DNA from 3 places in the Sporosarcina sp. QA0331 genome. Region 2 is predicted to be linked to each of the others. Evidence: predicted binding sites of a transcription regulator. Region 2 holds the regulator's gene; each other region holds the start of a gene.
What was found. The regulator Rex, encoded in region 2, represses fermentation and respiration genes when NADH is low (regulators of the CRP and FNR family bind a similar motif). The targets are predictions, from matches to a motif close to TTGTGAAATATTTCACAA.
Positions count from the first base shown of each region.

Region 1: the regulator Rex is predicted to act here: its motif matches at 3,637-3,654, upstream of AC0L13_RS00520 (TIGR04053 family radical SAM/SPASM domain-containing protein).
Region 3: the regulator Rex is predicted to act here: its motif matches at 6,231-6,248, upstream of AC0L13_RS08405 (cytochrome c oxidase subunit 2A).

Region 1 covers NZ_CM147850.1:100,835-108,811, reverse strand. Annotated here, with positions in the region: gene AC0L13_RS00555 (hypothetical protein) at 1-209, opposite strand, end outside; gene AC0L13_RS00550 (CsbD family protein) at 420-620, shown strand; gene AC0L13_RS00545 (general stress protein) at 672-1,169, opposite strand; gene AC0L13_RS00540 (hypothetical protein) at 1,306-1,533, shown strand; gene AC0L13_RS00535 (ABC transporter permease) at 1,650-2,432, opposite strand; gene AC0L13_RS00530 (ABC transporter ATP-binding protein) at 2,429-3,331, opposite strand; gene AC0L13_RS00525 (PLDc N-terminal domain-containing protein) at 3,328-3,528, opposite strand; gene AC0L13_RS00520 (TIGR04053 family radical SAM/SPASM domain-containing protein) at 3,750-4,886, shown strand; gene hemG (protoporphyrinogen oxidase) at 4,879-6,306, shown strand; gene AC0L13_RS00510 (EamA family transporter) at 6,373-7,260, shown strand; gene AC0L13_RS00505 (RNA polymerase sigma factor) at 7,385-7,915, shown strand; gene AC0L13_RS00500 (hypothetical protein) at 7,912-7,977, shown strand, end outside.
Region 2 covers NZ_CM147850.1:3,398,868-3,406,844, reverse strand. Annotated here, with positions in the region: gene tsaB (tRNA (adenosine(37)-N6)-threonylcarbamoyltransferase complex dimerization subunit type 1 TsaB) at 1-138, shown strand, start outside; gene rimI (ribosomal protein S18-alanine N-acetyltransferase) at 131-580, shown strand; gene tsaD (tRNA (adenosine(37)-N6)-threonylcarbamoyltransferase complex transferase subunit TsaD) at 580-1,602, shown strand; gene AC0L13_RS17205 (ABC-F family ATP-binding cassette domain-containing protein) at 2,046-3,977, opposite strand; gene AC0L13_RS17200 (redox-sensing transcriptional repressor Rex) at 4,103-4,753, shown strand; gene AC0L13_RS17195 (twin-arginine translocase TatA/TatE family subunit) at 4,822-5,016, shown strand; gene tatC (twin-arginine translocase subunit TatC) at 5,034-5,828, shown strand; gene AC0L13_RS17185 (YIP1 family protein) at 5,957-6,589, shown strand; gene AC0L13_RS17180 (lysostaphin resistance A-like protein) at 6,628-7,365, opposite strand; gene groES (co-chaperone GroES) at 7,615-7,899, shown strand; gene groL (chaperonin GroEL) at 7,948-7,977, shown strand, end outside.
Region 3 covers NZ_CM147850.1:1,712,890-1,720,866, reverse strand. Annotated here, with positions in the region: gene AC0L13_RS08440 (Na-translocating system protein MpsC family protein) at 1-187, shown strand, start outside; gene fdhD (formate dehydrogenase accessory sulfurtransferase FdhD) at 202-987, shown strand; gene AC0L13_RS08430 (L-lactate MFS transporter) at 1,202-2,497, shown strand; gene AC0L13_RS08425 (hypothetical protein) at 2,557-3,114, opposite strand; gene AC0L13_RS08420 (SCO family protein) at 3,111-3,746, opposite strand; gene AC0L13_RS08415 (cbb3-type cytochrome c oxidase subunit I) at 3,804-5,435, opposite strand; gene AC0L13_RS08410 (cytochrome c oxidase subunit II) at 5,525-5,992, opposite strand; gene AC0L13_RS08405 (cytochrome c oxidase subunit 2A) at 6,021-6,170, opposite strand; gene AC0L13_RS08400 (Crp/Fnr family transcriptional regulator) at 6,350-7,048, opposite strand; gene AC0L13_RS08395 (ABC transporter ATP-binding protein) at 7,189-7,977, opposite strand, start outside.

The sequences.
Region 1 (7,977 bases), 860 kb from region 2:
CCCGATAGCATCGCATAGGGAAACACTTCATAAGCGTCTTCCAATTCCTCGGTGCTAACTTCCTTGAATAAATGTCCATTCGCGCCCATTTCGACAAACCCTATTTCCTTATCTTCCGGATTATCGGATTGCAAATAATATGTACGTCGTTGGGATACGATGGGATATTCTTTACCGTTCCAAACTGCAAAACGACCTTTTCTTATCATTCCATCTCCTCCAAGAAATGCTATTATGTACGTTTCTATTATATAAATCTGTGAAAAGTAGGGACAGGTAAGTTTAACCAAATTTTCGACATAATTCACAAGGACTTAACACTCTTGCCAAGTTAGAACTTTGGGCTGTCCTGGTCTTTACGTTTGCCTTTTTCCCTATCGGGTATTTAAAAACTACTACTCTTTGAGGAGGTTTTTATTATGAAAGACAACAATTACTCAGACAAGTTCAAAGGCGCGGTTAATAAAGCCAAAGGTGAAGTAAAAGACCAATTAGGTAATGCGACGGATGATGCAATGCTGCAGGCGGAAGGCAAATTGGACAAATTGAAAGGTGAAGCACAACAGGAAGTCGGCGAATTCAAGGATCGTTTTGGCAATTACAAAAATCAGAAGCGTTAAAAAGGTATATGGTGGGCTGTCTCCTCAGGACAGGGAGACAGCCTTCCTTCACTATAGATTGTCGGTATTAATTCGTGGAACAGAGTCTCCATATTCATCTTTCGGCTCTAATATATCATCAGCGGGCAACATAGTTTGCCTATCGATCATTGTTGCTCGAATATCCCTTTCTGTATCCTCGACTTCTCCGCTTCCACGTCCCTCAATCGATACATCAGGTTCAACATTGTCAACAAAAATCGCGATGCCTCCATCTTTCATCTCATTATAAATAGTATCTGCTTCCTGTCTGGAGAAGCCCATCTCTTCGAATATTTTTTGCTGCTTCGGCTGATTGTCAATAAACATTCCTTTGAACCGATCAAGAAAGTTCTCTGCTTCCCTCCCATCCAAAGCGACAAACGTTTGCCTGCGCAATTGTGCAAGATCGTCATCCGTATTTGCGACAGCGTGTATTTGGTCTTCTGAATAGCCCTGTGAGGTCAGTTCCGTAATCTTATACAATGCCGCGTCAATTTTATTCAACGTACCGACGTATCTTTTTTCCACGCTAAACACTCCTTTTCTTTTGTTTTCATTACTCTACCCCTAGAAACCATGGAAAACACCTTTCCATGAAATATGCGCCATGTTTAGTCTCAATGAATCGCGTGAATAGAATAAGAACAGAAAGGAAGTGCTTTCATTGAATAAGAAAAAAACTTTTACTTCAGAGGATCGGAAAGACGCCGAAGGCTCATTCATGGACAATCCGGAAAACTTGCCGACTGACAAGGAAAGCATCTACGATATGCACGAAGATATGCAAAATGTCGATCCAATTCCATTAGAGGATGTAAGATTGGAAGAATATGAGGAAGAACATCACCATAAAACAAAAAGCAGTTCGTCCAGCGAAGAAAAATATAAATAAACACAAAAAAGTAGAGGTGGAATACTGTGAAATTCCAATCCTCTACTTTTGTCGTCACCTGTCGATATTCCCCGGGAAATGTCAGTAAACTTCAATTACGCCCTGTCTAATTCCTGTTATACTAATGTCTTTGCTGCATTCTTTTTCGACATATACATTCCGAAAAGGATAAGCAAAATGATAAGGGCAACCGTCAACCCGACGCTCATCCAATAGGCTGATTGCTCTCCAGATGCGCTGAATGCATATGATGCGTATGTGCTCAACTTCCACGGGGTCACTGTCCAGTATGCGCCGACGACTCCGTCGATGATTTGGAAAACGAGCAGGACTAAGATAGATAGCCCGGCAACCCCTCCCGTAGACGTCCACGCACTGAATGCAAGAACGACTGTCACAGCGAAAACCAACCACAAACTATACGTTCCTAAAAACGTAAAGACTTCCCCTGCTGACACTGAGTTGAATAAAATTTGAATATAATACCACGCCGCGAAAAAACCTAACCAAACGCTAGCTAATACAATTGCATTGACGACTACCCATTTACTAAGAAAATATTGTCCAAACGACATAGGACGCACGTATAGAAGCGTTGCAGTACCAGTTTTCCGCTCACCTGAAATGGAACCCATGAAAGCGAGGATGATAACAAGGATGCCGATTGTCTGGTATTGGCCCATCAATGAGACAAAAATATCTTCCCCTCGGAACTCCGGCCAAGCAAAATTCGTCCCTTCCGGCAAGTTGCCGACACTCTTCATAATTTCAGGAAGGAAATGATTCGTGACCGGCTCGAGCACTCCAAAGATGACAAACACGATTGGAATCCAATACAGCTTGAAGTTACGGACATTTTCACGCCATTCCTTGCGTAGCAATACACTGAAGCTGCTCATTCCCCCATCACCACTTTCATGAAGATTTCTTCCAAGCTTGCCGTTTGCAATTCCACCTTCCGAATATGAAGGGCTTCTGCATGCAGCAATGCGATAACTTCAGATGTGCCTATCTCTTCCTTCAAAGCATCAATGGACACTTGCTTCTTTTCCGCTTTAACTTTCCATGGTGACAGTGCAGTAAACCGTTCTGCTTCTTCGACTGATCCAAACTCGATAAGAATGCGTGGGTTGGCGTATTTCTCTCGGATGGAATCCAGCGATCCATTTTCGACAAGGACACCTTTCCGAAGGAATAGCAGCTGGTCTGTCATTTCTTCTGCATCGTTCAAAATATGGGTTGAGTATAAAATTGTCGTTTTCTGTTGTAGTTCCTTCAACAAGTTCATCACTTGCCTTCGTCCAACAGGGTCAAGAGCTGATACTGGTTCATCTAACAAGAGCAGCTCCGGTCCGTGGACAATCGCCTGTGCCAATCCTAGCCGTTGCTTCATCCCTCCAGAAAACGTTCCAGTTCTTTTCTTCATAGCATCTCCAAGACCGACAAACTCGAGCGTCTTCTTCGCTTCCGCTAATGCTTGCCTTTTCTCAACTCCGCTCAACACGGCAGCCATCTCCGCGAATTCCAGTGCAGTCAACCAAGGAAAGAACTTTGGATACTGCGGAAGGTAGCCGATGGAAGACCGTATATCCGGCTTCGCCTGCCCCTGGAATAAAATCGAACCACTTGATGGCGTAACAAGTCCAGCAAGCATGGACAGCGTAGTCGTCTTTCCCGCCCCATTCGGACCGATCAATGCTGTAGAAGTTCCTGGCTCCAATTCGAATGAAATCGAATCTGCGACTTTATGACTTCCATATATCTTTGTTAGATTATTCACTTGCAGCAATTGCGTCATTCTTGCCGCCTCCCAAAAATGAAATACAAAATTGATCCGATGATGTTCCCTAGTAATATGATGAAAATCCACATGATGAACGGCCCATTCGTCCGCTGATGCCGTATGATATCGACTAGAGCGACTACCATCAAAATCAGTTGAAGTACTAGTATCGGCAAAATAAGATTCCAAGGTATGTTTGCAAGTTCAGACATGAACGTCACAACCTCTCCCTTTGTTATATACCAAGTATAACACCCCTGTTATATATTGTACATAACAAAATCCAATTATTTTTTGAGGATCTCATTTTGACTAACTAGATGTGACGAATATCACAGCAAACAGTGATCCCTTTTCTTATGATGGTGGGGAAAGAAATCCTTCTCATTCTTATGAATCAAAAAGTCACAACTATAAAGTAGGAGTGCTATTTATGAATCTTTTATTCAAGGATCGAAATTTTCAACATGAAAGGGACTATGATAAGTATCCTTTCATCGTCATTTGGGAAGTTACACGTGCTTGCGCTTTAAAATGCTTACATTGCCGTGCCGAAGCACAATACAAGCCAAATCCATGGCAATTGTCGTTTGAAGAGGGAAAAAAGCTGATTGACGAAATCGCTTTAATGGATAATCCGTTATTCGTCTTTACTGGCGGCGACCCTTTAATGAGACCTGACTTGTTTGAACTCGCCAAGTATGCAATCGAAGAAAAAAACCTTCCAGTATCGATGACGCCTAGCGCCACTCCAAAAGTGACACGTGAAGCAATCCGTAAAGCGAAGGAGGTCGGGTTATCACGCTGGGCCTTCAGTTTGGACGGCTCCTGTGCAGAAATCCACGATCACTTCCGGGGAACAAAAGGTTCCTTTGATCGGACAATGAAAGGAATCGAGTATTTAAAAGAACTGAATATCCCGATACAAGTGAATACAACTATCTCTAATTACAATCTTCATGATCTCGAAGCAATTGCCGAAAAAGTGAAAGACATGGGAGCTGTTCTTTGGAGTACATTTTTCCTCGTACCGACAGGACGCGGCCAGGAAAAGGATATGATCAGTGCTGAAGAACATGAGAAAGTGATGAAATGGCTGTATCAAATACAACAAACAATGCCTTATGGAGTTAAAACGACCGAGGCTCCGCACTACAGGCGTGTATTCCTTCAGGAAGAACAAAATGCTGAAAGTAAAATGGATGAGAGGGAATCAAAAAGGAAAGATGTATTGGGCAGAGCGCCAAAACCTGTGAATGATGGAGATGGATTCGTCTTCATCAGCCATATCGGTGAAGTTTATCCAAGCGGCTTTTTACCCGTTTCTTGTGGAAATATCCGCGAGCGGTCTCTCACAGATATCTACCAAAACTCTCCGATCATGCGGGAATTACGCGACAAATCTCTCTTAAAGGGCAAGTGCGGCGTTTGTGAATTCAATAAAGTATGCGGGGGATCTAGGTCTCGAGCATTTGCAATGACAGGTGATTACTTAGAAAGTGATCCTTCTTGTTCCTATATTCCAAAAGCTCTTCGAAAAAATGAGCTTGGGGTGACAACATATGAATAATGGCCGAAAACATATAGTTGTCCTTGGCGGCGGAATTACAGGGCTTAGTGCTGCCTACTACGCAAAGAAATTGTCGGAGAAACGGAATATCCCGTTAACAATTCATGTCATCGAAAAAAGCGGCGTATTGGGAGGAAGGATTCAGACAGTTGAACGGGATGGCTTCATTATCGAGAAGGGGCCGGATTCTTTTTTATCAAGGAAACTACCAATCATTGAGTTATCCAAAGAGCTTGGACTGGAGGATGAACTCGTCGGCACTAACCCGAAAGCTAGAGCTAATTATATATATTTGAACAAAAAGCTACACCCTATGCCATTGGGACTCGTTCTAGGAATCCCTACAAAGCTGACTCCATTTTTAAAAACCGGACTCATTTCCCCCATGGGAAAAGCACGTGCCGCCATGGACATATTCATGCCAAGAAAAACCGGATCCCAAGATGAATCACTCGGACATTTTGTTGAACGACGTCTAGGGAAGGAAGTGCTGGAACATATTACGGAACCACTGCTTGGCGGAATTTATTCCGGTAATGCCCGAAAGATCAGTACGAAAGCTACATTTCCACACTTCTTGGCACTCGAACGCAAACATGGCAGTTTAATTAAAGGGATGCTGAAGGGCAAACAACCCTCCGTTGAAAGCCATCAATATCCCGAGATAGCCAAAAAAAGCATGTTCTTGACATATAAACACGGTATGCAAACACTTATAGACCGATTGACCGAAGCGATGAAGGACGTTCATTTGCTCACGGATTGCAGTGTCGAATCTATTTCGGAAATAGATCGCCAATATACCGTTCAACTAAGTACAGGAGAATCAATACGAGCAGACGGTCTCATCATGGCCCTTCCCTCTTCGGAGGCAGCAAAGCTACTGCGGAGCGAGCCGGGCACTACGTGGCTGCATAAGATCAACTACGTATCCGTCGCCAATATCGCACTGGCATATGACGCAGCCACAATCCCCAATCCGCTGAACGGAACCGGGATTGTCATTCCCCGCAAAGAAGGAAAAGATCTCACTGCGTGTACATGGACCTCCTCGAAGTGGAGCCATTCAGCACCGAAGGATAAAGTTCTGCTGCGCTGCTACGTCGGAAACGAACAAGCGCAAGATTGGGTCGACTTGACGGACGACCAGTTGCTGCAAAAGGTCCAGTCCGATTTGAAAGAAATTATGGGCATTACCGCGAAACCGCTCTTTCATGAAGTGACAAGAGCCGTTAAAGCCATGCCGCAGTATCCCGTAAATCATGTCGAGGAGCTTGCAGCCGTTCGACAAGCATTGCAGCAGACAAAGCCTGGAGTTTTTCTTTGCGGGGCTGGATATGAAGGTGTTGGGGTCCCGGATTGTATCCTACAAGGAAAACAGGCGGCAGGTGACGTATTGGATTATTTGAAATTCATATGAATTGTGTCAGTCTCCCCTGTTATTTCCTGTCCATGTTATACTATTGCGTGGACTGGAGGATGTATGATGAAACCTTGGATGTATCCGCTGTTCGTCATTCTTGGAGCGTGCAGCTATGGAATTCTTTCTACGATCATTAAATTGGCCATTGCGGACGGGTATACAGCACCTCAGGCAGTGACAAGCCAATACTATACCGGCTTTCTATTAGCCTCACTCATTTATCTTGTTGTCCGTCGAAAGCTTCCGAAGTTCGGCGGTGGTTTTACGCTTGTGATTGCCGGTACACTAACGGCAATCACAGGAACAGTTTATGGGAAAGCCGTCAGTTTAATGCCCGCTTCCCTCGCTGTCGTCATGCTTTTCCAATTCACTTGGATCGGCATGCTTTTCGACTGCATCGCTCGCCGGCGCCTGCCGAAGCGAATTGAAGTCATTTCATTACTGTTTTTATTCGGAGGCACAGTTTTTGCAGCAGGCGTCCTTGATGCAGATCTTAGCGGCATTCCATGGCAAGGATGGGCTTGGGGAATGGCAGCGGCTGTCAGCTTCTCTGCATTCCTCATGGTGAATCAACGCCAAGTAGAGGGGATGGACATGCTGACAAGGCTACTGTTCATGTCTTTCTTCGCTGCTCTCGCTATCACTTTTTTCCAAGAGCCTCAGATCATCTGGGACGGTACATTGATAAACGGCTTATGGGTATACGGCTTAATTTTAGGAGTGTTTGGCATTATCCTGCCCATCCTTCTATTCTCTATCGGCATTCCAAAAGTCGGTACGGGAACGGCATCGATTCTAAGCGCGATCGAGCTGCCAGTTGCCGTCACTGTGTCGATGCTTTTATTGCATGAGCATATGACCATTTTACAGCTTGTAGGCATTGTGATTATCTTAGTCGGCATGACATTGCCTAGCGTCGCCAACCGAAAAATACGATTAAAGAATGCTTAAGATTGTTTCCACATCACTCGGATCAGTGATGTGGTTTTTTTATTGTGTCGAAAACTTTTCGGCAATACTGAGGGTATATATAGTGAGAACAACAAATTCGGTTGTTCTGAAAGGAGTGTGCCGCGTGCAGCAGGAAAAGTGGGTTCAGAAATTACGGGCAGGCGATCAGGCAGCTTTCCGTCAATTTTATGAAGCATACGCGGGTGCGGCTATCCGGACGGCGAGCGCCATTACCCGAAACCGTGAAATGGCGAAGGACGCAGTGCAGGAAACGTTCATCCGAGTATATCGCCAAATCGATAGCTTCAATCCGGCTTTGCCTTTCGACCCATGGTTTTATCGGATTTTGACAAATGAATGTCTTCGTTTACTGAAAAAAGAGTCCCCTCTTTCAAATATCGAGACACTTGAGAACGACCCTTCCCTTGCGGAGGAATCCTTCGATCAGTTGACGGAGCTTTACGATATCATTCAAGCATTGGACGATTCACACCGGATTCCGCTTATCTTGAAGTATATTAAAGGGTTTTCCGAAAAAGAGATTGCGGACATTTTAGAGTTGAATCAGAACACAGTGAAGTCGCGATTATTCAAAGGAAGGAAGCGGTTGAAAGAGCAGCTGGATTCTACTCGAGAGGAGGATATGCCGCGATGAGCAAATTTGACGAGCAGATAAAGAGGGAGCTTGAAAAACATACCGACGGAAATGTACGTGAA
Region 2 (7,977 bases):
GCGTCTTCATTGATCTTCATCGCGCAGCAAAGCGGGCAAGAGGAGAATATACATGCATTTACGCCGGAATACCGCCGTATCGCAGAGGCGGAAGCGAATTGGCTCATGCAGCAACGGAAGGATCATAGCGGTGAATAAAAGTATCGAATATCGGAAGATGACAATAGAAGATATCCCCGCAGTTGTCGAAATCGAGCAGGAAGCGTTTGCGACTCCGTGGACGCAAGAGGTTTTCGAGCATGAGATGACCGGGAATGATTATGCTCATTATATCGTTGCAGTCGCGGATGGCGAAGTGATCGGGCATTTTGGAATGTGGGTCGTGCTCGATGAATGTCATATCACGAATGTGGCAGTGAGGAAGCATATGAGAGGCCATGGAATCGGTGAGGCGCTCATGCGCAAGGCGATTGAGCTGTGCAAGGTGAATGATGTGAGGCTGATGACGCTTGAAGTCCGCGTGAGCAATCATACAGCGCAAAACTTGTACCGCAAGCTGGGCTTCCAAGATGGCGGCATACGGAAAAACTATTATACGGACGACCATGAAGATGCGCTCGTCATGTGGGTGGAATTGTAATGGACAAAGATATGTATATACTAGGAATTGAAACGAGCTGTGATGAGACAGCGGCTTCGGTCGTGAAGAATGGGCATGAGATCGTCTCGAACGTCGTTGCTTCGCAAATTCAGAGCCAGCAACGGTTCGGAGGCGTGGTGCCGGAAATCGCTTCTCGACATCATGTCGAACAGATTACACTCGTCATAGAGGAAGCGTTAGCAAAGGCTGAGCTTACTCCATCGGATTTGGATGCGGTTTCTGTGACGGAAGGTCCCGGGCTTGTTGGCGCATTGTTGATTGGCATTAATTCGGCGAAGGCGTTCGCGTTTGCTAACGGATTGCCGATTGTCGGCGTTCATCATATCGCAGGGCATATTTATGCGAATCAATTGATGCAGCCAATGGAGTTTCCGCTGCTAGCTCTTATCGTATCCGGAGGGCATACGGAGTTAGTTCTAATGGAGAAGCATGGGTCTTTCAAATTGATTGGCGAAACGCGGGACGATGCAGCAGGAGAAGCATATGACAAAGTCGCCCGTGTTCTTGGGCTCCCTTATCCAGGAGGGCCGCATATCGATAAACTTGCGCTTGAAAGCGATGAAGCAGTCGATTTTCCGCGGGCTTGGCTAGAGCCGGATTCATATGACTTCAGCTTTAGTGGGTTGAAATCAGCTGTTATCAATTATAAACATAATATTGAGCAAAAAGGCGGGGAAGTCAACCCGGCTCACGTAGCGGCAGGCTTCCAGCAAAGTGTCGTCGACGTGTTAACGGAGAAGACGTTGAAGGCTGCGAAGGAATTCGGTGTGAAGCAAGTTATCGCAGCAGGTGGTGTAGCTGCGAATAAAGGATTAAGAGCTTCATTGGATGCAGCATTTGAAAAAGAAGGAATTCCTTTTTACGTTCCTCCGATTTCCCTTTGCACGGACAATGCGGCAATGATTGCGGCGGCAGGAAGTGAGATGTATGCGAGCGGCAAACGAGGTACGTTGGGAATGAACGGCAGGCCTGGCATGGAGCTTGCTTCATGGGATGAATAATAATAAATGAAGGAAATCGTCGAGTTGTGACGATTTCCGTTTTTATTTGTCCTAGAACGAATTCGTCTTGTCAAGAGGGAACGTTCGTACTTATGCACAATTGTTAATAAGTTGTGGATAATTAAAAGATTCGTGTGAATGACTATGACATCTTTTGGATAACTATGTGGGTATTGAAGACAGTTAATGTGGATAACGTGGATAACTATGTTCATATCCTATTATATCAACGTGGATGATGTTGATAAGATTGTGGAAATCAAAAGGGAACCCTTGTCGAAAACAAAAGAAAGCTGTCGAAATGGTGTTCATTCCATTCGACAGCTTTATCCCGCTTTACCTCTGTAAGATTCCCAGTGGGGAATCAACAGCCAGTAAAAATCCCGATTGGTTCAACTAACATTCAGTTGATCCCCACTGGTTGAAGTTTCACTTTATGTGAATTATGAATTCAATATCTCGAGCTCTTCCTGCAAATTCAACCATTCCTCTGATTGGTTGTCGTGCTGCATTTGGAGTTCGTCGATCTGTTCTTGCAGCTCCATCAGTTTCACATGATCATCAGCGAAATCGGGGTTCAACAACTCTTCCTGCAGAACAGCGATTTCGGCATCCATTTTTCCGAGCGACTCTTCAATTTCAGCAATCGCTCTTGTCAATCGGCGTTCTTGCCGTTTGAATTCCTTGTCTTCTTCATTCCGTCCGTTTTTCTGCTGTTTTGGCTGTTCCGAATTACTATTATCGGCTTTCAGCTCTTCCAGCTCATTTTTCTTTTCAACGAAATAATCGTAATCACCAAGATACTCTGTGACACCGGAAGGACCGACGTCAATTACTTTCGTCGCGATCCGGTTAATGAAATAACGGTCATGAGAAACGAAGAGGATTGTGCCCGGAAAGTCGTCTAACGCATTTTCCAGAACTTCCTTGCTGTCGAGGTCAAGATGGTTTGTCGGTTCGTCAAGCACGAGTGTGTTCGATTTTTGAAGCATGAGCTTCGCTAATGAAAGACGTGCTTTCTCGCCGCCGGACAATGAAGCGACAGGCTTCTCGACGTCTTCGCCTGTGAACAGGAAGCGTCCGAGTACGGAGCGGACGTCCTTTTCATTCATCATCGGCCACTCATCCCACAGTTCTTGAAGGACTGTTCCCGTACCGAGGATCGTCGCTTGATTCTGGTCATAATACCCAAATTGGACATTTGTTCCGTAGCGGATCGTTCCGTCGATAGGCTCCTGTCTTTTAACGAGCGTCTTCAAAAGCGTCGACTTTCCGATTCCGTTCGGTCCGATGATTGCAATCCGGTCTCCTTTGTATGCATGCATATGAATATGCTCAGAAACGGCTTGGCCGTTATAGCCGACAGCGATGTTGTCCAATGTGAGCACATCGTTGCCGCTTGGCCGTTCGATGGAGAATGAGAAGCTGGCGGACTTTTCATCACCATCAGGCGCTTCCATCCAATCCGTCCGTTCAAGCAGCTTCCGTCGACTTTTCGCCATTTTGGAAGTGGAAGCACGGGCGATATTCCGTTGGATGAAATCTTCGAGCTTTGCTTTTTCACTCGTCTCGCGTTCGTACAACTTCTTATCGCGTTCATAGTTCTTCGCCTTCTCAACTAAATAAGCGCTATAGTTGCCGACGTACTTCGTCACTTTCTTCCTCGACACTTCATACGTAATCGTCACGATCTGGTCAAGGAAATAGCGGTCGTGGGAAACGATGAGAATCGCGCCTTCATAGGAGACGAGGTATTTTTCGAGCCAGCCTAATGTCTCGATATCCAAGTGGTTCGTCGGCTCGTCCAATATGAGCAGATCCGGTTTGCTGAGCAGCATTTTCGCAAGCGCCAGCCGCGTTTTTTGCCCGCCGGACAACAGATTGACTTGCTTCTCGTAGTCTTCAGGATAGAATCGCATTCCGTGAAGAACCGAACGCATATCAGATTCGTATTGATACCCGCCCGAATCCTTGAATTCGATTTGCAACGTGTCATAATCTTTCATGACACGCTCATATTCTTGCTGGTTCTCATAAACGGAAGGATCCGCCATTTGCGCTTCCAGTCCGCGGAGTCGATTTTCCATTTCAAGCAACGGTCCGAAAACAGTCAGCATTTCTTCCCAAATTGTTAGGGGAGAATCAATGCCCGCATGTTGTTCGAGATAGCCGACTTGTACGTCTTTCGGCATGATTAAATCGCCGGAATCTGCGGACATTTCTCCCGCAATTATTTTTAATAATGTCGATTTGCCGGCACCATTCCGTCCGACGAGCGCAACCCGGTCACGGTGCTGCACTTCGAGACGGACGTTTTTCAATATATCAGTTCCAGAAAAGGATTTCGTAATTCCATTCACTTGTAATACGATCATTCAGCACACCTCTATTCCACTTTTAGTGTAATCGAATGGGCCTGTCGGTGCAATGGTTGGCTTTACATCAGCACGCATCTGGAGTACGATAAAAAAAGGTCCATTGCACGTATAGGAGGTAAGCTATGGCTGATACGACTCAGAGAGTTCCACAGGCAACGTCAAAACGCCTTCCTTTATATTATAGATTTCTGCAAAACTTCGCGAATGCGGGCAAGAAGCGCGTCTCTTCCAGTGAATTGAGCGAGGCAATGAAAATCGATGCCGCTACAATTCGCCGTGATTTCTCCCATTTTGGGGCGCTCGGGCGCAAAGGCTACGGCTATGACGTGAACGACCTTCTTTTATTCTTCCGTAGGGCGTTGGATCAAGACGAAGAGACGGATGTCGCGTTGATTGGCGTTGGAAGTTTAGGAAATGCATTCTTGAAATACAATTTCCAGAAGAACCATAATACGAGGATTGTTGTCGCATTCGACCCGAAAGCACCGAAGGAAGGAAAGATGGTCAGCAATATCCCGGTGTTCCATCCGGATATGATGGAAGAGAAAATTAAAGAGCTAGGCATTCAACTCGTCATCTTAACTGTTCCGACAAAGGCGGCGCAAGAAATCGCTGATCGGATGGCGGCAATCGGAGTGAAAGGAATTCTCAATTTCACTCCGGTCCGGCTGGCAGCACCCGACTGGATGCGTGTTCATACAATCGATTTGTCGGTGGAGCTGCAGACGATGATTTATTTCATAAAAAATGACGAAAAAGATTCACAAATATAAAGGTATTGTCAATAGTAATACAAGCTGTTTTCATGTAAGATGGATTATATATGAAGGAGGTGTCCGAAATGGCTCCAGGTGTAGGAAGTCTACTTATAATCGCTGTCATTGCATTGCTCATTTTTGGACCGAAGAAGTTACCGGAAATCGGAAAGGCATTTGGCTCTTCACTGCGCGAGTTTAAAAATGCGACAAAAGGTCTTGCGTCCGATGATGATGAACCGAACAAAAAAGTGGAAGACAAGAAAAATGATGTGCAATAAGTAAGGATGTCTGTCCGATGAAAGAAAAAAATTTAACAGTCATTGAACATATAGATGAAATTAGAAAACGACTGATGGTAATCGTCGTTTTCTTTGTTATTGCGGTAATCGGCAGCTTTTTCATCGCGAAGCCGATTATTAAGTTTTTGCAAGCAGAGGCAGGGTATGAGGAATTTCACGCATTCAATGTCGTTGATCCAATTGCCCTGTACTTGAAAGTCATCATCTTTTTAGCAGTGGTGATCATTTCACCGGTCATCATGTATCAGTTCTGGTCGTTCATATCGCCGGGGCTTCATGAGACGGAGCGAAGAGTGACGTTAAGCTATATCCCGTTTGCGTTTATCCTAATGATTGTAGGGATTGGGTTTTCCTACTTCGTTCTCGTGCCATTCGTCATGAACTTCATGAAGGAATTATCGGGAGAGCTCGGGATTACTCAGACGGTCGGGATTAATGAATACTTTACGTTCTTATTTCAAATACTGATCCCGTTCGGAATTGTCTTTCAGTTGCCGATCGTCCTTTTATTCCTATCGAGGCTTGGCATATTGAACCCGAATAAGTTAGTGAAAATCCGGAAGGTAGCATATTTCGTCCTGTTCGTCATTGCCGCGTTCATCACCCCGCCGGATATTATGTCGCATTTATTAGTAACCGTCCCGTTATTAGCACTTTATGAAATTAGCATCGTCATCTGCCGCGTCGGGTATCGAAAATTCCTGAAGGCGGAGGAGAAGCGGAAGCTGGAAGAAATAAAGGCAGAGCAGCAGCGTCAAATCGATGAAGTGATGGGGAATTTAGAAAAATAAAGCAGTGTCCCGCTTCCTGGGTAGTTTTCAGGGAAGCGGGATTTTTTATGTAATGAAATTCCAAAATGATTCCAGTATGATAGGAAGTGAAGAACTGACATATACATAAGAAGTAAAGGGGGATACACATGAATCCATTACTATCCATTTGGAACCAGCCGACGAAGACGCTGCAATATATGTTGGAAAAAAAGTCGGCGGGATATGGCTTTCTCATTTTTCTGCTAAGCTCAATTAGCGCCGGCTCTATCGCGATGGCGACGACTGGCATTTTTGGCGGCATGCCGTTAGCATTTATCATTATTGTATCTATTATCATTACATATGGGGGCGCACTTATTGGCTGGGTGATCACTGCAGGAATGTATACGTGGGTCGGAAAATGGCTCGGTGGGAGAGGCAAGTTCACTGATATGATTTACATCACACCTGCATCATCGATTCTGACGATTTGGATTGCGCCTCTAAATTTCCTGCTCATCGCGATATACGGTTCCCGGCTATTTGTGGTACCGACAGATAATTTTGGAATTACGAACTTGCCGCTAGGCATTTATTTCTTGCAAAATTTGATCACGATCGGCATCGGCATATATGGAACGGTCATCGCTTGTAAAGGAATCGGCCTCGTCCATGGATTCTCTGCATGGCGCGGGCTCGGTGTTGTTGCAATTATCTTCGGCATCTTCTTCGTTATTATCTTTATGTTTATGCTAATCTTCGGGGCTATTATCTTTTCATTAATAGCGACACTTGGGTGAATGAAAAACGACCTCCCTTTAACCGGGAAGTCGTTTTTTTATTGAAGAAACATGATGAATGCTTGCTTCATGTTTTGCAATTGCTCGATCCTGTCGTAATTCAGTTGAACAATCATGACGAAGCCGTTCATAAGAAAATGGGCAATCATCGGAGCCCAAATTCGCTTCGTGTGATGATAAATAAACGCAAATACCATTCCCGGTGCCATATAGACTAATGTGTGCTCAAGCTCGCCGTGGACGACCGCGAAAATGACTCCGCTCAAAATGGCTGCAATCCAGAAATTCGATTTTGCATAAATGCCACCGAATACTACCCTTCTGAATACAATTTCCTCTAGAAGCGGTGCGAAGATGACAATCGAAAAGATGATAATCGGCGACAGTTTGGCAATGTCGCTCAGTAAGGTTGTATTTTCAGAGCCGGGCATGATACCGAGCGCCATTTCGATAATGCCGGCAATCATTTGTCCAGCCATTGCCATGAAAAATCCTAGTACCCCCCAGAGGACTGTCATCCAAGGAGTCGCTTTCTTCCCTTTTTTAAAGATATCCCAAAAGCGCTTATTGCGCGTCGTCATGAACAGGATAATAGGGGCGGCGATCAGATTGGTAATGAATAGCGCCCAAGCGAAGCTGTAATAGGCCGCGGCTTCCTTTTCCATACCGGCAGTATCTTGAAAATAGTTGAAGAAACCTTTCGAGATCGGAACGCTTCCGAACTGCATGGCGATATATAAAAGAACGATCGAAATAGAGATTTTCCAGTTTTTCATTGCCAACTTCCTTTCTATTACTGTTTATTTTAGCTGTTTCAATGATGACAAGCAAAGAGAAAAGGATGTAAGGGTTGTAGACTGCCAGAAGTCATGGAAAACGGTCAAACTTTGTTCAGTTTTTATCCATTGGGACATAAGTATTTTGCTTGCAATTTTTGGGCAACTTGATTATGATAAGAAATGTATTAGCACTCTTGATTGATGAGTGCTAAAAAAGAAGATAATATGTCGAGGAGGTTGTTTCACTTGTTGAAACCATTAGGTGACCGTATCGTAATCGAACTAATCGAAGCAGAAGAAAAGACGTCTAGCGGTATCGTATTACCGGATTCTGCGAAAGAAAAACCGCAAGAAGGAAAAGTTGTAGCGGCAGGTACTGGACGAGTTCTTGAAAACGGCCAGCGTGTTGACCTGGAAGTAAAAGAAGGCGACCGCATCATCTTCTCAAAGTATGCTGGAACTGAAGTAAAATATGAAGGCAATGAATATTTGATCCTGCGTGAAAGCGATATCCTAGCTATCATCGGCTAAGTCGCCCCTTATAAATAAGTACAATCAAAACCAGGAGGGAATTCATAAATGGCTAAAGAAATTAAATTCAATGAAGAC
Region 3 (7,977 bases), 1.7 Mb from region 2:
ACGGGAAGGAAAAGAAATGGTCCATTCCGCCAGGACAAAAATGATACAAGAAGTGTATGAGGAATCACCTCCAGATGGTCTTGAAGAGGTTGTTGGGGCAAAATTTATCCATCTTTTTTCAGACATCAAATTAGAGGATGATATTGCAGTTTCTGTATTTTTGTTTGATAGAATCATCGAACAGTGAAAGGAGAAAAAAATATGAACCGAATTCAACGTCGGTCTATTTTACGATATGCCAATGGTAATTTCGAACAAAAATATGATGAGGTCGCAACCGAGTACCCTATTACAGTTAAATTGAATGGTAAAGAACTATTGACGATCGTGTGTACACCTGAGTATATCGAGGATATGGTTGTCGGATTTCTTGCTTCTGAAAGAATCATTATTAGCTACGAGGATATACAGGAAATACGGTTGGAAGAAGACTTGGGTATCGTCCATATTCAAACAAGCCGGACATTCCCTTTTTTCGAACAACTACAAAACAAAAGGTATATTACTTCGTGCTGCGGCATGAGCAGACAAGGATTTGTATTCGCCAATGATGCACTTACCGCAAAACGTATGCTAGAGAGAAACGTACTGTTATCACCTCAAGATTGTTTTGCACTTATGGAAAAAATGGATAAGAAAGCCGATCTATTTCAACAAACAGGCGGGGTCCATATTGCTGCACTCTGTGATTCGCAAGATTTCATGCTAACGAGAATGGATATTGGACGTCATAATGCGCTTGATAAGATTTATGGATATTGTTTGAGAAACGATATTCCTGTCAAAGACAAGGTAATTGTCTTTAGCGGTAGAATATCTTCCGAAATTTTGTTGAAGGTTGCAAAAATCGGCTGTGAAGTTGTTCTTTCAAAATCAGCGCCGACTGAGCTGGCTATAAATCTTGCTGAAGAGTTAGGTATAACTGCTGTTGGATTCATTAGAGGCGAATCATTCAATGTCTATACACATCCGGAAAGAATAAAATAACGACTTTTCTCTGTTTTTCGACTAAATTAACTTTTTAGTGACAAACCCAAATAATGGTGGTACTATGTCGGAAATGTGACAAAAATATGTCTCTTGATTTTTTATTATTCTAATAGAATGTAATTTTTTTCATTTTATTAAGGGTTTTCTTTATAAAAAGATGGAGATATATTTAATTGGCATATTACTTTATCATTAAAGGGAGATGTGAAAAATGAAAGGGAAATCGAAGAAGACGAAGAACAGATGGTTGATTGCCGCTTCTGCTGTCGGGATTCATATTTCAATCGGTTCCGTGTATGCTTGGAGTAACTTTACAAACCCCCTCATCGACCAATTCGGATGGTCGACTAGCCAAGTTCAATTGACGTTTAGTATCGCAATTTTATTTCTTGGCCTGTCTGCTGCATTTCTTGGTCATTTCGTTGAAAAGCATGGACCTCAGAAAGCTGGAATACTTGCAGCGACTTGCTTCGGTGTGGGTGTAATGGGAGCCGGTTTTGCCGTGAGCATGTCTTCGCTTACGCTATTGTACGTTTTTTATGGGGTATTAGGTGGAATTGGATTGGGTGTAGGCTATATCGCTCCCGTTTCCACACTAGTGAAATGGTTTCCCGATCGACGTGGGCTGGCAACTGGAATGGCCATTATGGGGTTTGGCTTTGCAGCTGCGATCAGCAGTCCAATAATGGAAGCGCTTATTAATTCGGTTGGCTTACAAAACACTTTTTATATACTGGGAGCGTCTTATTTATTAATAATGATTGTCTCTTCTCTTTATCTCGAAAAACCTGAGGAAGGTTGGGCACCAGCAGGTTATGTTAAAAAACTAGAATCTGGAAAAATCGAAGCAAAAGTTGACTTAGCGCAATTGACAGCGAACGAAGCTGTCAAAACTAAACGCTTCTACTATCTATGGATGATGCTGTTCCTAAATGTCACTTGTGGAATCGCCATTTTGTCTGCGGCAAAACCTCTTGCTATAGAAAGTATCGGCATGACAACAGTACAAGCTGCTGCACTCGTCGGTGTTCTTGGTCTCTTTAATGGAGCTGGAAGGCTTGGATGGGCATCTATTTCCGACTATATCGGCCGAAGACATACGTATACAGCGTTTTTCGTTATCCAATTGGTCCTTTTTGCCCTTCTTCCATTTACAACAAACGCTATTCTATTCCAAGTGATGCTCGCCATCATTTATACTTGCTATGGCGGCGGTTTCTCATGTATACCGGCGTATATCGGCGATATTTTTGGAACAAAACAACTCGGGGCAATTCATGGATATATTTTAACTGCTTGGGCGGCTGCAGGCATTGCTGGACCTATGTTTGCGGCATGGATGAAAGACACGACGGGAAGCTATGAAAGCAGCTTGCTGTTTTTCTCCGGTCTCTTTGCGATCGCTTTAGTAATCTCGATCTTAATCCAAGTTGATATCAAAAAAGTAAGAGCTGAACAGCATAAATCAAAAAATTCAAATGTAGTACAAACTGCTAAGAGCGTTTAATATTTTTATAATATGCAACCCCTACTCCTTGATGTAAGGAATAGGGGTTGTGCTTCCTTTTAAACCGCTTCATACTTATTCGTAAAAGCAAGATAGAGCAAGTAGATCGTGAAGCAGATAGCCATCGTCATATAGCCCCACCCAAGAGCGAGCTGATCGATGAGCAAGTAGTTATTGCATAGTTGAATAGGTGCTTTTATATAAAGAAAACCCATTATATAAAACAATAGAGTAAAAGTGACCAAAATAACTTTTTTTCCGGCCGGACCGATTTTTTTCCAACTATCACGTAATGGAATACCAGCAAGAAACGGCAAACTGATGAATTTGAATATCTCCACAGTCATAATTGTCAATGCATCATCCATCGTTAACGGAATCATCCAATACACCATGATAAGTGTAAATAGTAAAATACCTGGTATCCCATCCCCATTCCATTTAGCAAAGAACGTAGGAAACTTACGTCTGAAAAAAACGGCCATTAAAAAGCCGGAAAATATAAGAAGCGGCATTTGCATATGCATGTGCATGATCATTATTGATTCGAGCACATCTGCAACGACTGGAATTGCAAGGAAGATGAACAATGCCGCTCCATATACTGCCTGTTTCATGACCTCCCCTCCCTACCGCCCAGTACTTCCATGAGCTTTTCTGCAGCCTCATCCACATTTGTATAATCCATAACTTCTTCTAATTTTCCTTCGCCATCTACAAGGTAGAATGCCGAATTATGTGTGAAATTTCCGTAATCATCTGGAATGACGATGACGCCGAACTCTTTCAATAGCCCTTCCAATTGCTGCTCGTTCGGAATTCTCGCCATTCGCCATGTCTCGCCATCACTATTGAACATATTTTTATAAATGTCTAAAGTGGCGGGATCATCTCTTGAAGGATCAAAACTGATACTAAGAAAGTCGATATCCTTACCAATGTATTTCAGTGGAATCTTCTCATACAACTCGGACATATTCATCTCGAGATCAATGCAAACAGTTGTGCAAGATGAGTAGAAAAAAGTTATAAGAATATAATTTCCTTTGAATTCATCTATCGAATATACCCGTCCCTCACTATCCTCCATCTTGACATCGGGAAATTCAGGTTTGTCTTTCAGCAATTGATTCACACGGGCTTTTTCGGCAGTAAATGCTGTGAATCCATCAGTTCCGATAAAAATGATAAGTAATCCGACTAGCACTACTACCGCACTAGCCAATTTCGTATATCGAGTTGACATGATACCCACTCCTCAATTGTTTTCAAGAAAGGGTGGCCACTCAACGGGACCGCCCTTTTATCACCATGTTATGAATGGAGGTGATCCCGGCGGAGCATTGACGATCAGATCGACTAATGGTACGACATAACCCATGGAAACGACTACTAACATGACAACAATCCATAATCCCCACCGATCCGTCCACATCGGAGTTGCCTCTTCGGGCGTCTCCGTCTCGGCGACTGGAAATTGCGTCTCTCCTCTTGGAGCAAAGAACATCATATGGAATACAGCGAATACTTGGATGAGTACACCGATAATTAGGAACGTCCCTCCTACAGCGAGGAAAAGCAAGTACGGATCCCAACCGAGTGCTGTTGCATTATCCCCATATGTCGTATAGGATGTTCTTCTAGGAGATCCAAGCAATCCGACCCAGTGCATGGCAACGGACATGGACAACATACCGACAGTCCAGATGATTGTTTGCATAATGCCGATTTTATTCATCATTGGCGTCAATACCCGATTAGATATATAAGGGATCAACCAATAGCTAATGCCGAAAAATGTCAGAATTACAGACGTGCCGACTGTCAAATGAAAATGGCCGACTACCCATAACGTATTGTGCACGACTTGATTCAATTGGTTAGTTGTTTGTGCAATCCCTCCAGCCCCTGCCGGAATGAATGCAATCATCGCGATCATTGGAGCGAGGAACCTGACATCTCCCCAAGGCAATTTCTTCAGCCAACCGAATAACCCTTTTCCTCCTAATTTACGACCGGTTTTTTCAAAGACATAAAACATTGCGAAAGCTGTCATCAAAGAAGGAAAACCGATAGCAAGGCTCATGAACAGATGAAGAAATTTAAGAGTTTGCGTCATGCCAGGATCGACAATTTGATGGTGGAATCCTCCTGGTATATTTGAGATTACTAACAAGATGACGACTACCCTTGTCAATGTATCGCTAAATCTACGTCCTCCGATGATTTTCGGAACGACTACATACCATGCGGATACAGCTGTCAAATACCATATGTTCACTAATGTATGGCCGAACGACCAGAATAGCGTCCGGCTAAGCATTACGTTGATCGTAGCTTTCCAACCGAATGACCATGCAATCAACGTCAACACCTCAATTGTGACACCGATACTCCCGAAAAACAGTAGAACGAATACACCTGTTGCGAAGAACGCGAAAATCGGAATATGCTTGCCTGGATTCTGTTTACGCCATTTTGCTACGCTTATGAAAGCTCCGAAAGCGCACATCCATACTCCGATGACGATAAGTGCTAGACCAATATAAAAATATGGTGACGCTGCCATCGGCGGATAAAATGTATACAGGACGGACGCTTTATTCATAAGTATTGGAATAACTGCTACGACAAGACCAATCACTTTCAACCAAAAGCCGGTCCATGCCATTTTTCTCACTTTCGACGATAAACCGCCTATTGTGTGAGACAAGCTAGCATAGAAATACCCGATCGTAAAGAAAGCTGTTAATACAAGTACGAGCAATACACCATGAGCGGTTAAAACTTGATAGTAATTGAACCAGTGCGGCAGCTGCATGAGGCCGGCTCTTTCCAAACCTTGCAGCAACCCTAATGCACCACCGATAAGCAAAGCGATAAAGGCAACGATCATATATGATTTTGTCAATTTGGCATCTTCCGGCCCGATCCCCATCACTTTATTTGATGTATCCTTGAAGGCCGTTTTTAATTTCTTTTCTTTTTGACGAACGTTAACTGCCGTATTCAAGATACTTCCCTCCTTTATTTCACCGTAATTGTCGTGCTCATATGCTGATGCCCTGCGCCGCAATACTCATTGCATAACACGAGATATTCCCCAGGTTTATCGAATGTTTGCGTCGCTTTTTGGATATGACCTGGCATAACCATCGCGTTCAAGTTTGTGTTAGCAACTTGGAAACCGTGCACAACATCCTTCGATGTCATAATGAAAGTGACTGTTGAACCAGCCGGAATTTCAATATTCCCCGGATTGAAGTTGAAGACTTCCAAAGTCATGACTACTTCATATTCATTGTCGTCGGTCTTATAAACGCCCGGCTTATCAAACGGAGCAGTTTCATCCACCTTTTGCGGGTCAATTGTCTCTTTATGGCTCGGTGGCCCCATCCCGAAAGCAAAAGTTTGATAGCCCGTAATAAGCATGAAAATGACAAGCATCCCACCGCTCAATAGTAACCAGATCTCTTCATAGCGATTCATTTTCATCTTTCTTCCTCCTAATCTCTATCGTGTATTAGTAGCGGTACATATAAATGGCGAATAGCAATACCCACATCACCAGGATGACAAGTCCCACGATACCGACAGAAGCCATTGTCCCTTTCACGGTATTTTCATCTTCTTGTTCCTGCTTATTTTTAATCGGTGCTTCATGCAAATTCATTTCGAATCACCTCCATAGCTTTATTGTTGTTTTTATAATAGTTGATAACGGTTCTCATCAATGTGATGTACATCACATTAACGAGATCAAAAGTGGCAAACCTATGACATTGAATCCACCAAAAAAGCCATTTTGCAACTACATGATCGTAGTTTGCAAAATGGCTATCAATTAATGATTCAAGTGAAATTGAGCAATTCATCTTTCAGCATTTCTGGACGTATCAAATATTCCCCTTCTTCCAATCGCACCGCATCGTCTTTGCGCAGCTGTGAAATCATCCGGTTGACTGACTCTCTCGAAGTGCCGATCATATTGGCTAGATCTGCATTTTTAAAGCGGGTATTCAACTTCACCCAGCCTTCCTTCCCGATGACAGCAGATCCATGTGTTTCACAAAGCCTAAGCAATAACAACAAAATCCGTTCATTCGCACTGCGCAATGCAAGCTCCTCTAACCTTTGCTGCAAATTGACGATTTGATCGCCAAGCATCCTGAAAAGCTTAATCGACAAAGAAGGATTCGACATAAGGACCTGTTCGAAATCTTTGATTGCAATCGAAAAGACTTCACTATCCTCAATCGCTTGTGCATGGGCTGGGTAGTGACCTTGACGGAAGAAACCGACATGTGGAAACAAGTCCCCGTGCTGTTTAAAATGCAAGACTTGTTCTTTGCCCGCTTGGTCGTTCCTAAATATTTTAATCTTCCCTGCCGTCGCAATAAATACATGGGTGATCGGATCACCTTGCAAAAATAAAATAGTTCTATCGGTAAGCTTACGCCGATTCATAATTGAAAGAAAAGGCTTCAATTCTTGGTCAGATAAGTCTTTAAAAAACATTGCATTTTTCAGAAGTTCAATTTCCGAGTCCATTTTATCTCTCCTTCGAATGAAACATAACTGTCCAAATAAATTAGCTGCTTATATTGTAACATTCTATCGCAAGAAATCGGCTCAGAAACAGAAAACCGCCATGACATCGTAATGATTGACGTCATGGCGGTAGAACTTCATTAGTTGACTTGTGATTTCATTTCTTTGAACTCTTTATCAGAACAGAGAACGAAATGACCTGGATTCACTTCACGGAATTCCACTTTTTCATCTGGACCGTAATTATGTTTTTTCGGATCATACGCTTGTCTTACGCGTGTCCGTTCATAAATCGGATCTGGAAGTGGAATTGCAGATAATAATGATTTTGTATAAGGATGAAGAGGATTTTTGTATAATTCATCCGCAGGAGCCATCTCAACGAGTTTCCCAAAGTACATTACGCCGATCCGGTCTGAAATGTATTTTACCATAGATAAGTCATGCGCAATGAATAAATACGTTAATCCTTTTTCCTTTTGCAACTCTTTCAAGAGGTTGACAACTTGCGCTTGAATCGATACGTCTAGTGCAGAAATCGGTTCGTCAGCGATAATGAATTCAGGATTGACGGCTAGCGCACGGGCAATCCCGATCCGTTGCCGCTGTCCTCCCGAGAATTCATGCGGATAACGCTCCGCATGCTCTTTATTCAAACCGACTGTTTCTAGCAACTCGATAACTTTCTGTTTCCGCTCTTTCGGATTTTTAACAAGTCCATGAACATCCAATCCTTCAGCGATGATGTCAAGGACTTTCATCCGTGGATTTAACGATGCGTATGGATCTTGGAAAATCATCTGCATCTTCTGATTCAAATCCTTCATTTCTGATTTCGATTTATTCGCATGCACACTGACTCCGTCGTAAAGGACTTCGCCGTCAGTTGCGTCATAAAGTCGAATGATTGTCCTGCCAGTTGTCGATTT